4 regions of the Halobacillus sp. AWM4_238 genome follow, and region 3 is predicted to be linked to each of the others. Evidence: predicted binding sites of a transcription regulator. Region 3 holds the regulator's gene; each other region holds the start of a gene.
What was found. Region 3 encodes LexA, which represses DNA repair genes until DNA is damaged. Its sites were predicted from a motif close to CGAACATATGTTCG; they were not measured.
Positions count from the first base shown of each region.

Region 1: ACXACN_RS07955 (DNA polymerase IV) is a predicted target of LexA. The motif match lies at 1,924-1,937, and genes of this name have one in related genera.
Region 2: ruvA (Holliday junction branch migration protein RuvA) is a predicted target of LexA. The motif match lies at 1,546-1,559, and genes of this name have one in related genera.
Region 4: ACXACN_RS00945 (YhjD family protein) is a predicted target of LexA. The motif match lies at 1,289-1,302, and genes of this name have one in related genera.

Region 1 is NZ_JBSWSY010000002.1:1,530,230-1,533,594, reverse strand. It holds gene ACXACN_RS07965 (acyl-CoA carboxylase subunit beta) at 1-28, shown strand, start outside; gene ACXACN_RS07960 (M20/M25/M40 family metallo-hydrolase) at 99-1,223, shown strand; gene ACXACN_RS07955 (DNA polymerase IV) at 1,955-3,202, shown strand; gene ACXACN_RS07950 (YpzI family protein) at 3,262-3,365, shown strand, end outside.
Region 2 is NZ_JBSWSY010000002.1:1,733,145-1,736,509, reverse strand. It holds gene ACXACN_RS09020 (YebC/PmpR family DNA-binding transcriptional regulator) at 68-820, shown strand; gene ACXACN_RS09015 (BofC C-terminal domain-containing protein) at 901-1,470, shown strand; gene ruvA (Holliday junction branch migration protein RuvA) at 1,610-2,227, shown strand; gene ruvB (Holliday junction branch migration DNA helicase RuvB) at 2,246-3,247, shown strand; gene ACXACN_RS09000 (DUF2905 domain-containing protein) at 3,244-3,365, shown strand, end outside.
Region 3 is NZ_JBSWSY010000002.1:978,531-981,895, reverse strand. It holds gene tkt (transketolase) at 1-9, opposite strand, end outside; gene ACXACN_RS05020 (DUF896 domain-containing protein) at 187-420, opposite strand; gene ACXACN_RS05015 (YneB family resolvase-like protein) at 502-1,161, opposite strand; gene lexA (transcriptional repressor LexA) at 1,462-2,085, shown strand; gene ACXACN_RS05005 (hypothetical protein) at 2,132-2,356, opposite strand; gene glnA (type I glutamate--ammonia ligase) at 2,518-3,365, opposite strand, start outside.
Region 4 is NZ_JBSWSY010000002.1:174,938-178,302, forward strand. It holds gene ACXACN_RS00935 (DUF3939 domain-containing protein) at 1-99, opposite strand, end outside; gene ACXACN_RS00940 (competence protein ComK) at 406-933, shown strand; gene ACXACN_RS00945 (YhjD family protein) at 854-1,270, opposite strand; gene ACXACN_RS00950 (TVP38/TMEM64 family protein) at 1,483-2,130, shown strand; gene lepB (signal peptidase I) at 2,185-2,721, shown strand; gene addB (helicase-exonuclease AddAB subunit AddB) at 3,094-3,365, shown strand, end outside.

The DNA of each region.
Region 1 (3,365 bases), 550 kb from region 3:
TAAAAAGCACGGCAACATTCCTCTATAATTGACACAGACCTTTCGTTCCGCTAACGTACTAAGAGGAATGTGTTTACATATGAAGGAGGAAGACATAGATGGTAGCCATAAATAAAGAACGCTTGCTGCAAGAGTTTCTAGAGTTGGTGCAAATTGACTCAGAAACAACCCAGGAAGCTGAAATCGCCAAAGTATTGAAAAAGAAATTCCAGGACCTAGGTTTGGAAGTGTTGGAAGATGATGCTGCTTCCGTTACAGGTCATGGTGCAAATAACCTCATTTGTAATTTGGAAGGTTCAAAGAAGGACGCAGAACCGATTTATTTCACTTCACACATGGACACGGTAGTACCAGGGAATGGTGTCAACCCGTCTGTTGAAGATGGTTACATTGTGACAGATGGTACAACCATCCTTGGAGCGGATGACAAAGCTGGTGTCGCTGCAATCCTTGAAGCGATCCGTTCCCTTCAAGAGCAAAACGTCGAGCATGGAGACCTGCAGTTCGTCATCACCGTTGGAGAAGAAAGCGGTCTTGTTGGCGCGAAAGCTCTCGATGCTTCCATGCTTAAAGCGAAATATGGGTATGCACTCGATAGTGATGGCCAGGTAGGAAACATTATCGTAGCGGCTCCTACCCAGGCAAAGATCAATGCCATCGTTAAAGGGAAAACTGCTCACGCAGGAGTGGCACCTGAAAAAGGAATCTCAGCGATTACACTCGCTTCCCGCGCGATCGCTAAAATGCCTCTTGGACGGATTGATGACGAAACAACAGCGAACATCGGACGTTTTGAAGGTGGGCAAAAAACGAATATCGTTTGTGACCACGTAGAGGTATTAGCTGAAGCCCGTTCGTTAAACCCTGAAAAAATGGAAGCGCAAGTAGAGAAAATGAAGCGAGCGTTTCAAGAAACAGCAGAAGAAATGGGTGGCGAAGTCGAACTGGATGTAGAAATCATGTACCCTGGTTTCAAACAACAGGCCGGCGACCAAGTCGTTGAAGTGGCCCGTTCTGCAGCGAAACGCATCGGCCGTGAAAGTGAACTCCTTACAAGTGGCGGTGGAAGTGATGCCAACGTTATCGCAGGCCACGGTGTCCCTACAGTCAACTTAAGTGTAGGGTACGAAGAAATCCATACAACTAACGAACGCATGCCTGTGAGCGAGCTTGAAAAAATTACAGAGTTCGTAACAGCAATCGTTGAAGAAGTCGCACAATAATAAGCAAAGACTCCCTGAAATCTCAGGGAGTCTTTTTTATGGTCTATTCGATTATCTATACATAAGCTCCCTTTTCTTGAAGACTCAGTTTCAAGACTTTTGTTGAGTGAGTGGGGGCTGCGGGGAATAGCTCGCTTTCCACGGGAGCGCGGTGAGCCTCCTCGGACTGCGTCCTGTGGGGTCTCACCAAGCACTTTTTTCCCGCAGGAGTCTCGCCATTCCCCTCCGCCCCTTTCCCTGATAAGTATCTCGAAACCACTACCAGAATAAGCAGTTTTCCTGCGTCATAGGATTTGGTTGATTTAACTTAATGATAAGAGCTAATTGTAGTCCAAGGTTTGCTAAATAGCGCTTTTCAGATAGGAAGAAGTGGTTTTGGAAGACCCTCCATGCGTGTGAGTGGGTTCGTTTCTCTAAAGCATTAAATGGGGTGGTGGGGAAGCTGCGAGACTCCCGCGGGAATGGATTGGCTGGCGAGACCCCGCAGAGCTTTAGCTGGCTTGCCTCAATCACCAAAGGAAAGCTAGTAGCTTCCCAACCACCCCTGACGCTCAATTCAACAACGAACCCCGAAACATCTCGAGACTGAGTCTTCCACAATCCTGCCAACTAGTTAAATAATGATTATGAGTTTTATGGATTAGACAAACAATAATTGAGGCGTTGTTGGACAATATCGAAGCTTCGCATGGTATAATAGAGAACAAATGTTCCAATGGAGGAAGAACGTTATGCAGTCCAAATGGTATCCAAAAAAAGGACGCGTCATATTTCATGTCGATATGAACAGCTTTTATGCTTCTGTGGAAGCGGCTTTCGATCCTTCTCTAAAAGGCAAGCCGCTTGCGATCGCAGGAAACCCTGAAGAAAGGCGTGGAATCATCGTTACAAGTAGCTATGAAGCGCGCAAATATGGAGTTAAAACCACGATGCCTTTAGGGGAAGCGCGAAGGTTGTGCCCTGAATTGATCGTCATGGGACCTACGTTTGACAGGTACCGAACAGCTTCCAAAGAAATGTTCAAAATTTTAGCTGAGGTGACTCCACTTGTGCAACCAGTTTCCATTGACGAAGGATATATGGATATTACCGACTGTGCAGACCAGGGCTCGCCTCCGGAAATAGCTGAGCGGATCCAAAAGCGGATAATGGACGAACTTGATCTTCCATGCAGTATTGGAATAGCTCCTAATAAATTTCTGGCGAAAATGGGTTCCGATATGAAAAAGCCGATGGGGATTACAATAGTACGGAAAAGAGATCTTGAAACAAAATTATGGCCTTTACCGATTGAAGAAATGTACGGAGTGGGTTCGAAGACAGCAGAAAAACTAAGGAAAATCGGTATAGAAACCATTGGTGGATTAGCTGAACACCCCGTCCTTGAGTTGAAAGGTGTCCTTGGAATCAACGGGGAGCGTTTAAAAAACAGGGCGAATGGAATCGATGATCGGCCTGTCGATCCTGATGCTGTCCATGAATTTAAAAGCATTGGAACATCAACAACGCTTCCCCACGACACTACGGACGACACAGAAATCCAAACCGTGGTCCGAAGACTTTCTAATAAAGTGGAAGCCCGGATGAAGAATAAAAAGGTCCTTGCAAGGAATGTTCAACTGACGATTCGTTATCATGATCGGAAAACCGTTACAAGAAGCCGTCAGTTACAAGAATTTATTCATTCGTCAGAAGACCTTTTTCATGTGGCGATGCAGTTATTCGACGATCACTGGAATCAGCAGCCTGTTCGTTTGCTCGGCGTCACGGCAAGTGATCTAGCCGAGAAATCAGAAGTCAGTCAACAACTTGATCTTTTCAGCTTTGAACAATTTGCAAGTAAGGAAAAGTTGTATAAAACCATTGATGATTTAACGGAAAAATACGGGGAAAATCCGTTTCGTGATCTGAGTAATCCGTCAAATCCTCAGGTGAATACGAGCTTTCAAAAGGATTTTCTCGACGATTATAAAAAATGATTCCCAGGCATAGCCTCCTGTCTCTTTTCCATACTAAAAGAGAAGGGAGGCGTTTGAAGATGGGTAGAGATCGACAGGAGAAAAAATTAAAAAATTCCGGCAAAGTAGAGTCGGATCGCGATCAGCGCCTAAGTTATCCAGGTGCGACCGCGATGGAGGGACC
Region 2 (3,365 bases), 750 kb from region 3:
AGCGTAAGTATACTTACGAAAAAATAAAAAGATCGATAAAGATTTGTTTGGGAGAGGAGAATGTCCAATGGCTGGCCATTCAAAATGGAGTAATATCAAGCATCGAAAAGGTGCTCAAGATGCGAAACGCGGAAAACTCTTCATGAAGCTTGCTCGTGAGATTTTCATGGCAGCAAAACAAGGAGGCGGGGACCAGGAAACCAATTCTGCCCTTCGTTTAGCTGTAGATAAAGCAAGATCAAACAACATGCCAAAAGATAACATCGACCGCGCCATTAAAAAAGCGACTGGTGATCTTGAAGGCGTCAATTATGAAGAATATACGTATGAGGGCTATGGTCCTGGTGGGGTAGCGGTCATGGTTAAGGTTTTAACGGACAATAAAAACCGTACGGCTGCTGATGTCAGACACGCCTTCAACAAAAACGATGGCAATCTAGGTGAAAATGGCTGTGTCTCCTTCATGTTCAACCGCTCAGGCTATCTCGTGATCGACCGGGATACAACAGAGGCAGATGAAGAAGAACTCATGCTTGAAGTTATTGAAGCCGGCGCAGAGGAAATGGAAACAACGGAAGAACAATTTGAGATTTATACAGAACCCGAATCCTTTTCCGATGTAAAACAGGCGCTTGAGTCCAGTGGCTATGAGTTTACTACAAGCGAAGTAACGATGATTCCTGAAACTTATACAGAACTCGGCGAAGAAGGCGTAGAAAAAATGTTGAAGCTGATTGATATGCTCGAGGATAATGATGACGTTCAGGAAGTCTATCACAACCTGGATGCCGATGAAGCGATTCTAGAAAAATTGTCGTGAACCCCTGTCGCTATGATAATAACTTCTGTTTCTGGACACACTAGAAACAGAAGTTATTTTTAATTAGGGGGGATCCTATCATGAAACGATGGGCCTTGATTGTAGGGTTAGCCATAGGGGTTGCCGTATTGAGTTGGTCAATGATCGGTGAGACGGCACCGAAAACCTATAAAGATAACACACCGCAAAGGACGATACAGGGAAAAGAAAAGCATGTAGAAGCAGTGGAGACTTTGGTGAAACCTGCACCTTTGAATCTCACGGTCATTCTGAAGGAGCATTATATAGATGGTGTGACGGAAACGACAAAGAAAGAAGAAACCATTTGGTCTATGATGGATTTTTGGGCTGCGTATGAAGGATGGACGGTAGAGGAACAACAGCTGGATCGAGTGGTTTTTCAAAGGGATGTTGAAGATATTTCTCCTTTGACAAAGCAGACAGGGTATTTTGGTTTGACTGAGGATGGGGAGTTAGCCGTTTTTCAAGGGCTTCCTGATCAAGGGAAAGTCATAGAATCCTTCAAGCCCGTACCCATTAAACCATTGGAAACGAAAAGAGAGAATGAGTTGAAAAATGGGATCAAGATCAAGGACCATCGTCACTTTGAGCAAGTCGTTCGTCAATTCTCTAAACAAGACGAAGTATAGAGACGTGAAACAGCCACAACTTTTGTGGCTGTTTTGTTCCGTTTCAAGGGGAAAGCAACGGCTATTGGTCATGGGCGAACATGTGCTTGTATGTTACAATAGGAAGGATAGCAATAAAGGGTAGAGAGGGAATTTTACAATGATTAGTTATGTAAAAGGGCAATTGACGACACTCGATGAAGGGTCGATAACAATAGAAACAAGTGGCATTGGATATGAAGTGTTATGCGCAAATCCATATCAATTTCAAGATGCAATGAACAAAGAAGTGAAAGTACATACGTACCACTATATAAGAGAAGATATTCAGTCGCTTTACGGTTTTAAGAAAAAAGAAGATAAACAATTGTTTGCTCAATTACTGAACGTTTCCGGTATTGGACCAAAAGGTGCGCTTGCTATCCTTGGAACCGTCAGTGTACCAGAATTTGTGTCGGCGATTGAGCAAGAAGACGATAAATACTTAACGAAATTCCCAGGCGTCGGCAAAAAGACGGCTCGCCAGATGATCCTTGACTTGAAAGGGAAATTAATTGTCTGGCTTCCTGATGAAGAAAATGAGGACACCCTTTTCTATCAGGAAGATTTGACTGCGAAAGAGAAAAGAGCGGTATTAGACGATGCAATCGAAGCTTTAAAAGCTTTAGGTTATACAGAAAAAGAAGTGAAGTTTGTCCGGACACAACTTGAAAAAGCCAAACATGGCAGCGTGGACGATTATGTAAGACAAGGACTTCAACTACTAATGAAATCTTAAGGTGAGGAGGGATGAATGTTGGAAGATCGAATGATATCTGGGGAACAGCAGGATACGGATCAGGAGATTGAGCTTAGTTTACGTCCAGAAACCTTAAAGCAGTATATCGGACAGGATCAAGTGAAAAATAATCTAAGTATCTTCATTGAAGCAGCAAAAATGCGGGATGAACCGCTTGATCACGCGTTGTTGTATGGACCTCCAGGGTTAGGTAAAACAACGCTAGCTTCAATCATTGCTAATGAGATGGGCGTCCAGTTTCGAACAACGGCTGGCCCAGCAATCGAGAGGGCCGGGGACTTAGCGGCGATCTTATCCTCCCTGGAACCCGGAGATGTCCTTTTTATTGACGAGATCCACCGCCTTCCACGGTCTGTAGAGGAAGTTCTCTATCCTGCCATGGAGGATTTCTGTCTCGATATTGTTGTAGGTACAGGTCCTAGTGCCCGGTCTGTCAGGCTTGATCTCCCGCCATTCACATTGGTCGGTGCCACTACACGTGCAGGTTTGCTTTCTGCGCCTCTCAGGGACCGTTTCGGAGTGCACAGCCGCTTGGAGTATTATGATACAAAGGCGCTTTGTTCGATTGTAGAACGGACAGCAGAAATCTTTTCGGTTGAAATTGATGGGGCAGCGGCCGTTGAAGTTGCCCGTCGTTCCAGAGGAACACCGAGAATTGCGAACCGACTGTTGAAACGTGTCCGTGACATTGCCCAGGTGAAAGGCGAAACCGTCATCAGTAAAGAAACGACTCAGGAAGCCCTGGAAATGCTCCAAGTCGATGCAGAGGGTCTGGATTTTATCGACCATAAGTTATTAAAAGGGATCATGGACAGCTTCCAGGGAGGACCTGTAGGCTTGGATACGATAGCCGCTACAATAGGGGAGGAGCCTCAGACCATCGAAGATGTGTATGAGCCTTTCTTATTGCAAATCGGCTATATCCAACGGACGCCAAGAGGCCGTGTGGTTACACCTAAAGCCTACGCACACTTCAACAGGGAGGTGCCTGGCTCTTGACGGGCTTTGGTAAAATCTTTATTGTAATAGGGATTGTGTTCATATTGGTCGGTATACTATGGAGTATATTTGGAAAATTACCTGGTGATCTCAGCTTTAAAAAAGGGAACGTCACGTT
Region 3 (3,365 bases):
GTTTGCCATGTTCAACATTCCCCTTTCTTTTCAGGTATATGTACCATGTATTATCCTATAATGAAATTCATTTTGAAACAAGCTTTGTGCAAAATTTCGCACAGCCTCAAAACTAATTTCCCCCTTATCCAAGGAATTAAACAAAAAAATCCGCATTCGAAAAGATCGAATACGGAGGATTTGGCATTAATTCTTTTTTTCATTCTTTTGCATTTGACGAAGCTTCTCCGGAGTGACGTCTTTCCCTTCAGGGTCTATGACGGTTACACCTTTCAGCTGATTTTTAAAAGATTGACGCGCATTTTTCAAATATTCTTGGCGCAATTTCTGCTGTTCTGCTTTTTCTTCTTTCGAAAGGTCTTCCTTTTTGGATTTATTCGCTAATTCATTTATACGATTAATCTTTTCTTTTGATAACATAGATCCTTCTCCTTTACTCATAGTCTGGATCGTAAACACACGAAAAAGACAAGAAATACAAAATTCTTGTCTTTAAATATACTACCTTGATTCTTCATCTTTTTCAAGAGATAGGTATTCCTTGTACCTACGATGAACCGTAGCCTTTGATACATTATACCCAAGTCCTCTTAGGGTCGCTGCAATATCTTTGAATGGCAAATCACTTTTCCTTAAACGGACCACTTCTTCAATAGGAAAATCGATTCTTTCACGACCTGGAGCCTGATCCCGATTTGACAAATTGTTTGAAGGATCATAACCCTCTTCCACGGCTTTTCTCATCCCCCGACGTATTTTCATATTATGTATTTTTCTTTGGTATTCCTCTACGATTCCTACAATCTGCAAAACCATCGAATCAGACTCAGATAACTGCAATTCTCCCTGGTTTGAGAGTGAGTACACCTTGACCTTCAGCCGGTTCATTTGATGAAACAAAGCAATCTTCGTATTCCCCCGCCCTAAACGTGTTTCATCTTGAATTAACAAGGCTTCCGCACGCCCGGAAGAAAAACATTCCAACATGCGGAAGACCCCTTCGCGTTCGATATCGTAACCACTCGCTTGCTCTTCAATACATTCAACAACTTCAAAACCATGACTCTCTGCCATTGAAGTCAATTCAGCTCGTTGTCGTTTTAATGAAGTCACTTGCGCTTCCTTTTCCGTACTTACCCTGCAATATAAAATCACTTTCACTTGAATGTTCCTCTCTCTTTCTCTATTAAACAGCAGTGACCATAGAATAATAGAGAATGATAAAACTAACAATAAAAAGAATAATGTAGGTGTAATCCAGCTTAGATAATTTGTTAAACATTGATAACCCCTCCGCATTCGTAGAACGAACGTTCTTAAGAACCTGTGTTCGCTTTTGTTACTTTCATTATATACGAACACAGGTTCTTGTCAATGGTATTTTTCGAACGCTTGTTTGTATTTTTCAAATATAAGTGGTACAATGTGGTTACTATAATCCTATGTACGAGGTGCTAATCTATGAGTAAACTTTCAAAGCGGCAGCAGGAAATACTAGATTTTATTAAAGAGCAGGTTTTATCAAAAGGATATCCACCATCTGTAAGGGAGATCGGTCAATCTGTCGGCCTCGCTTCAAGTTCGACTGTGCACGGTCACTTATCCAGATTGGAGAAAAAAGGATACATTAGACGCGACCCGACCAAACCTCGTGCCATTGAAGTGATCGAGTTAGAAGAAGATCACAGCATCCCGAGAAGTGAAGCTTCTTACGCTCCAGTAATCGGTAAAGTCACGGCAGGTTCGCCGATTACAGCTGTAGAAAATATCGAAGAATATGTTCCCCTACCAGATACACTTGCAGGATCCGATGACAACACGTTCGTCCTCATTGTTCAAGGGGAAAGTATGATTGAAGCAGGAATTCTCGATGGGGACATGGTCATCGTCAGACAACAACAGACGGCCCAGAACGGCGATATCGTTGTTGCAATGACAGAAGACGAAGAAGCTACAGTGAAACGGTTTTTCAAGGAGAGAAATCACGTTCGTCTCCAGCCTGAAAACGCAACTATGGAGCCGATTCTACTTCAGGATGTGTCCATTTTAGGAAAAGTCGTAGGTCTATATCGAACGGTACATTAAAAGAAAGAGACGAGTTTAGAAAACTCGTCTCTTTCTATATTTCTGCTTATGCTCCATGTTTCTTTTTATTAGGCGCAAAAGGCAAGACGGCTAACATACGACTTTTTGTAAACCTCCTGACCTTTTTCCGCTCAAAGCAATACGCAATGACATAGTCCTCCCTGATGTCCACCACTCTCATTACCCTTTGAGACATGACACCCTCATGGTCGATATAGATTAATTCCAGTTTCATTTTTTCACGTTTTGAGCGGTGAAATAAAGAATCCATTGGCGATCCCTCCATATAACACGAACGTTTGTTCTTATTATATGCCTTTACCCACCTCAGGTATACGACCAAAATTTAGAAATTTATTCTGTAAACCCTATGTAGCCTGCATTTATAAAAAAAGAAAACCCTTGAAGCCATCAGCCTCAAGGGTTTGGATATTAATAGGTCTGTAAGTATTGTTCGCGTTCCCATGGGTGAACCTGAGTTCTGAACATATCCCACTCAATTTCCTTTGCTTCAATGAAGTGTTCAAACAGGTGTTCACCGAGAGCTTCCACCATAATTGGATCTTGATGCAGCTCTTCCAATGCATCATACAAAGTGGCTGGAAGGTCTTTCACTCCGTGCGCCTCACGCTCTTTCTTATCCATCACGTAGATGTTTCGATCCACAGGAGCCGGTGCTTCCAGTTTGTTTTCCACACCATCTAGTCCAGCAGCAAGAAGGACAGCCATCGCCATGTACGGGTTCGCTGATGGATCCACACTACGTACTTCAATTCTTGTGCTCAAACCACGGGAAGTTGGAACACGCACGAGTGGACTACGGTTTTGACCAGACCATGCCACATAACATGGAGCCTCATACCCTGGTACAAGTCGCTTGTAAGAGTTGACTGTAGGGTTTGTCACGGCTGTAAAGTTCGTTGCATGCTTGATGATGCCTGCTGTGAACTGGTAAGCCACTTCTGAGAGTTGCTCTTTTCCTTTTTCATCAAAGAATGCATTGCCCTTCTCATTGAAGAGAGACATGTTGGCATGCATACCGGATCCGTTTACACCGAACAATGGTTTAGGCATGAACGTTGCATGCAGACCATGTTGACGTGCAATGGTTTTGACAACAAGTTTGAATGTTTGGATATCATCACAATGTTTCACGGCATCTGCATATTTGAAGTCAATTTCGTGCTGACCTGGAGCTACCTCGTGGTGAGAAGCTTCTATTTCAAATCCCATTTCCTCTAGCTCTAGAACGATGTCACGACGGCAGTTTTCACCAAGGT
Region 4 (3,365 bases), 800 kb from region 3:
TGGCTTGGCATCCGCATAGGCATGGACGGCTTTCCGGACATCGTGTATGGATAAATCCTTTTTCTCCAGTTTCGGCTTCTTGTTTTTTCTACGCCACATGTATCTTCCTCCTAAAAGAAATTTTGCTTGAGAGGTGTTTTCAATGAAAGATCAACCGGTTCAGCCTGAACTCGATTTCTTCACATTACTTAATCCTGACTTTGGTCGTGGTGAAGAGCAGAGAGGTAATAAAGGCCAGAAAGAAGAAAAGGTTTAATTGTAGTATAGCAGAATTGTCGAAATGAAACATTTTTTAAGAATGTTTAGACTTTTGTTGGGTGATTTGGTAAATTAAAGAAGATGAGCGGTAGGTTCGACCTGAGTGTAGAGCTGCCGCCACTTGAAATGAAAGAGGTGTTGAAGTGGATGACATATGTTCATGGAAAAGAATACGAGATTAATCCTCAAACCATCGCGCTTATAGCCAGAAACTGTGAGGATGGACAAGCTTTTACGGAAGTGATAGAGACGGATGAGCGGTTTGTCATTTCAAAATGTCCAAGTGATCTAATCGATCGTTCCTGTCGTTACTTTGCAAGCAGTCTCGATGGCCGTATTGCAGGTACAAAGCAATTGACTGGTTATACACACAAACCACCGATTGTCATATCAGAAGCGATGGGCATTTATTTCTTCCCGATTATCTCCCCTAAACGAAAAGACTGCTCCTGGATTGCCCACAAATATATTCGGTCTTACCGTGGAGAACCTAATAAAACGACGACCGTACAATTCTCCAACGGCATGTCTGTCAATCTCCCAGTATCTGACGGCATGTTCGCCAATCAAGTCCAACGAACCGCTCACTTGCGCGTCATTCTGGAGGACCGCTTCCATTCGACACCTGTGGCTGCTGATCATCGTGCCGAACGGATCGCTGAGACCTTCTCATAAGCTCGAACAAAATATTTTCCACTTTTTTTCGGATGGCTGGATTGAAATAGTTACGCTTCTCCTCATATCCATGAGCTAAAAAAAGGAAAGAGGTAAATGAATCGTTTCTTCCAGATTCAACCACCTGCAATTTCATCTGATCCATTTGCTTTCTGAGTTCTCTTCGTTCTTTTCGCGCTTCCAGTTCCATTTTTCCGAGCATCTCCATGTATGGCTCCTTGATTTTGAATTTCCCTTGTTCCATGTGTTTCCGATCCTGCCTGATTACAGTAATGGCCATAGATAAAAACAAATAGCGGGAAGCGAGCTCCAATTCGTTTTGTTTTAGATACCTCATGTCATTCTCCTCCGAATACGAACAGATGTTCTTGTTTTGTATTATACCACGGAACGGTCCAATGTATGCAAGATAGTTTTACAAAAAGGTTGAAAGTGGTAAGAAGGGGAAATGATAGATAAAGACGCACATACTGGTAGGCATGGAGCTGGATTTTCGATAAAATAAAGAAAAGCATACACTGGTCGCTAGTGTACATAAGGAGTAGCATCATGGATTCAGTGTTTGAAAAAATCAACCAATGGCGCAGATTAGCGGAGAATGACCAATTATTTGATTACATCATCAGGCAACTCGAAGGATTGGAGCGCTTTGGACCAATTCCGGGCATCTTATTTCCTCTTATTGAAGCCTTTTTGCCGATCTTGCCACTTGTCGCCTTTGTTTTGGCCAATGCTGTTGTGTATGGGTTGTTCAAAGGATTTCTTTATTCATGGCTTGGAGCTGTTTTTGGATCATTATGCGTGTTTTTTATTATTCGTCGTTTAGGGGACAAGCGTTTGTTCCAGGCGATTACAAGGCAAAAGCAAGTGAAGAAAGTGACGAAGTGGGTGGAAGAGCATGGGTTTGGACCATTGTTCTTGCTCATGTGCTTCCCGTTTTCTCCCTCGTCGATTATTAATGTGGTTTCTGGGTTATCCAATGTTAGTCGACAGCAATTCATCCTGGCTGTTCTCTTGGGGAAGGCCGTCATGATCTTTACGATTGCCTACGTCGGTTCAAGCATTGCGTCGTTTGCTCAGAATCCGGTGAAGTCGATCGTCGTCGGCGTTTGCATTCTGCTTTTCTGGGTGCTCGGGAAGTATATCGAGAAAAGAATACAGCTAAAGGCGGAACAGAAAGAGCACAGCATGGATTAAGTTTGTTGCAGCAAGGGTAAAATGTTTGTAGCACAACACCTGGAGGCGCAAACTATGAAAAAATATCGAAGAGCGATCAGAACGATATTACTCGCCCTATTATTGGCTTTCGTATTCCGCTCTTACTTGTTCGCAAGCTATATTGTTGATGGCGAATCAATGGAACCGACGCTCTATGATGGAAATTTACTGATGGTAAATAAAGCAGTCTATGATTGGCAGGATGTTGAAAGACAACAGGTCATCGTTTTTCATGCAAATGAACAAGAGGATTATGTAAAACGAGTCATCGGGGTAGGCGGGGATGAAATTGCCGTTCGAAATGATCAGTTATACATTAACGGTGAGCGTGTCGATGAACGTTACCTCGACCCCCTCCGTCCAAATGATGGTCTGCCTTTTACGAGAGATTTCACGTTAGAAGAGGTAACGGGGCATCAAAAGGTCCCTGAAGGCCACTTGTTCGTTATGGGTGATAACAGACGGGACAGTCTGGATAGTAGATATTTCGGGTTTGTCCCCGCTGATACCGTCGTCGGTAAAGTCGATGTACGCTACTGGCCCATGAACCAACTCGGCGTGCAATTTTAAAGCCAACCGTCCTAAAAGGGCGGTTTTTTTTGTGCCCAACGTTATTCAACGATATGGCAGGATTGTTGAAGACTCGATTTCGAGATGTTCCTGGGTTCGTTTGCTGCGTTAAGCGTCAGGGGTGGTTGGGAAGCTACTCGCTTTCCTGCGGGGATGACGGCAAGCCTCCTCGAGCTAAAGCTCTGCGGGGTCTCGCCAGCCAATCCATTCCCGCGGAAAGCGAGCTATTCCCCGCAGCCCCCATCCACTCAACAAACATCTCGAAACTGAGTGTTCAAGAAAAGGGAGCGATTGTGTAAGTGCGGGAGGGCATCATAAAGTGTGTAAAAATGATAAAATATAAACAGAATGAGAAAGAAAGGAGCGGTCGTTATGGGGCTGCGTTTTTTGCTCGGTCGTTCAGGAGCAGGAAAAAGCACACGTTGCTTAAATGAAATAGAAGCAAAACTAAAAGATGACCCACGAGGGCCGTCAATTATCTACATCGTTCCGGACCAGATGACTTTCCAACAGGAATATGGCCTTCTCAAACGAGAGGGAGTGGAGGGCTCAATCCGTGCCCAAGTCTTCAGTTTTTCACGCCTGGCTTGGAGAGTGCTTCAGGAAACGGGCGGTGGTACGAAGAAGTTCATCACATCAACAGG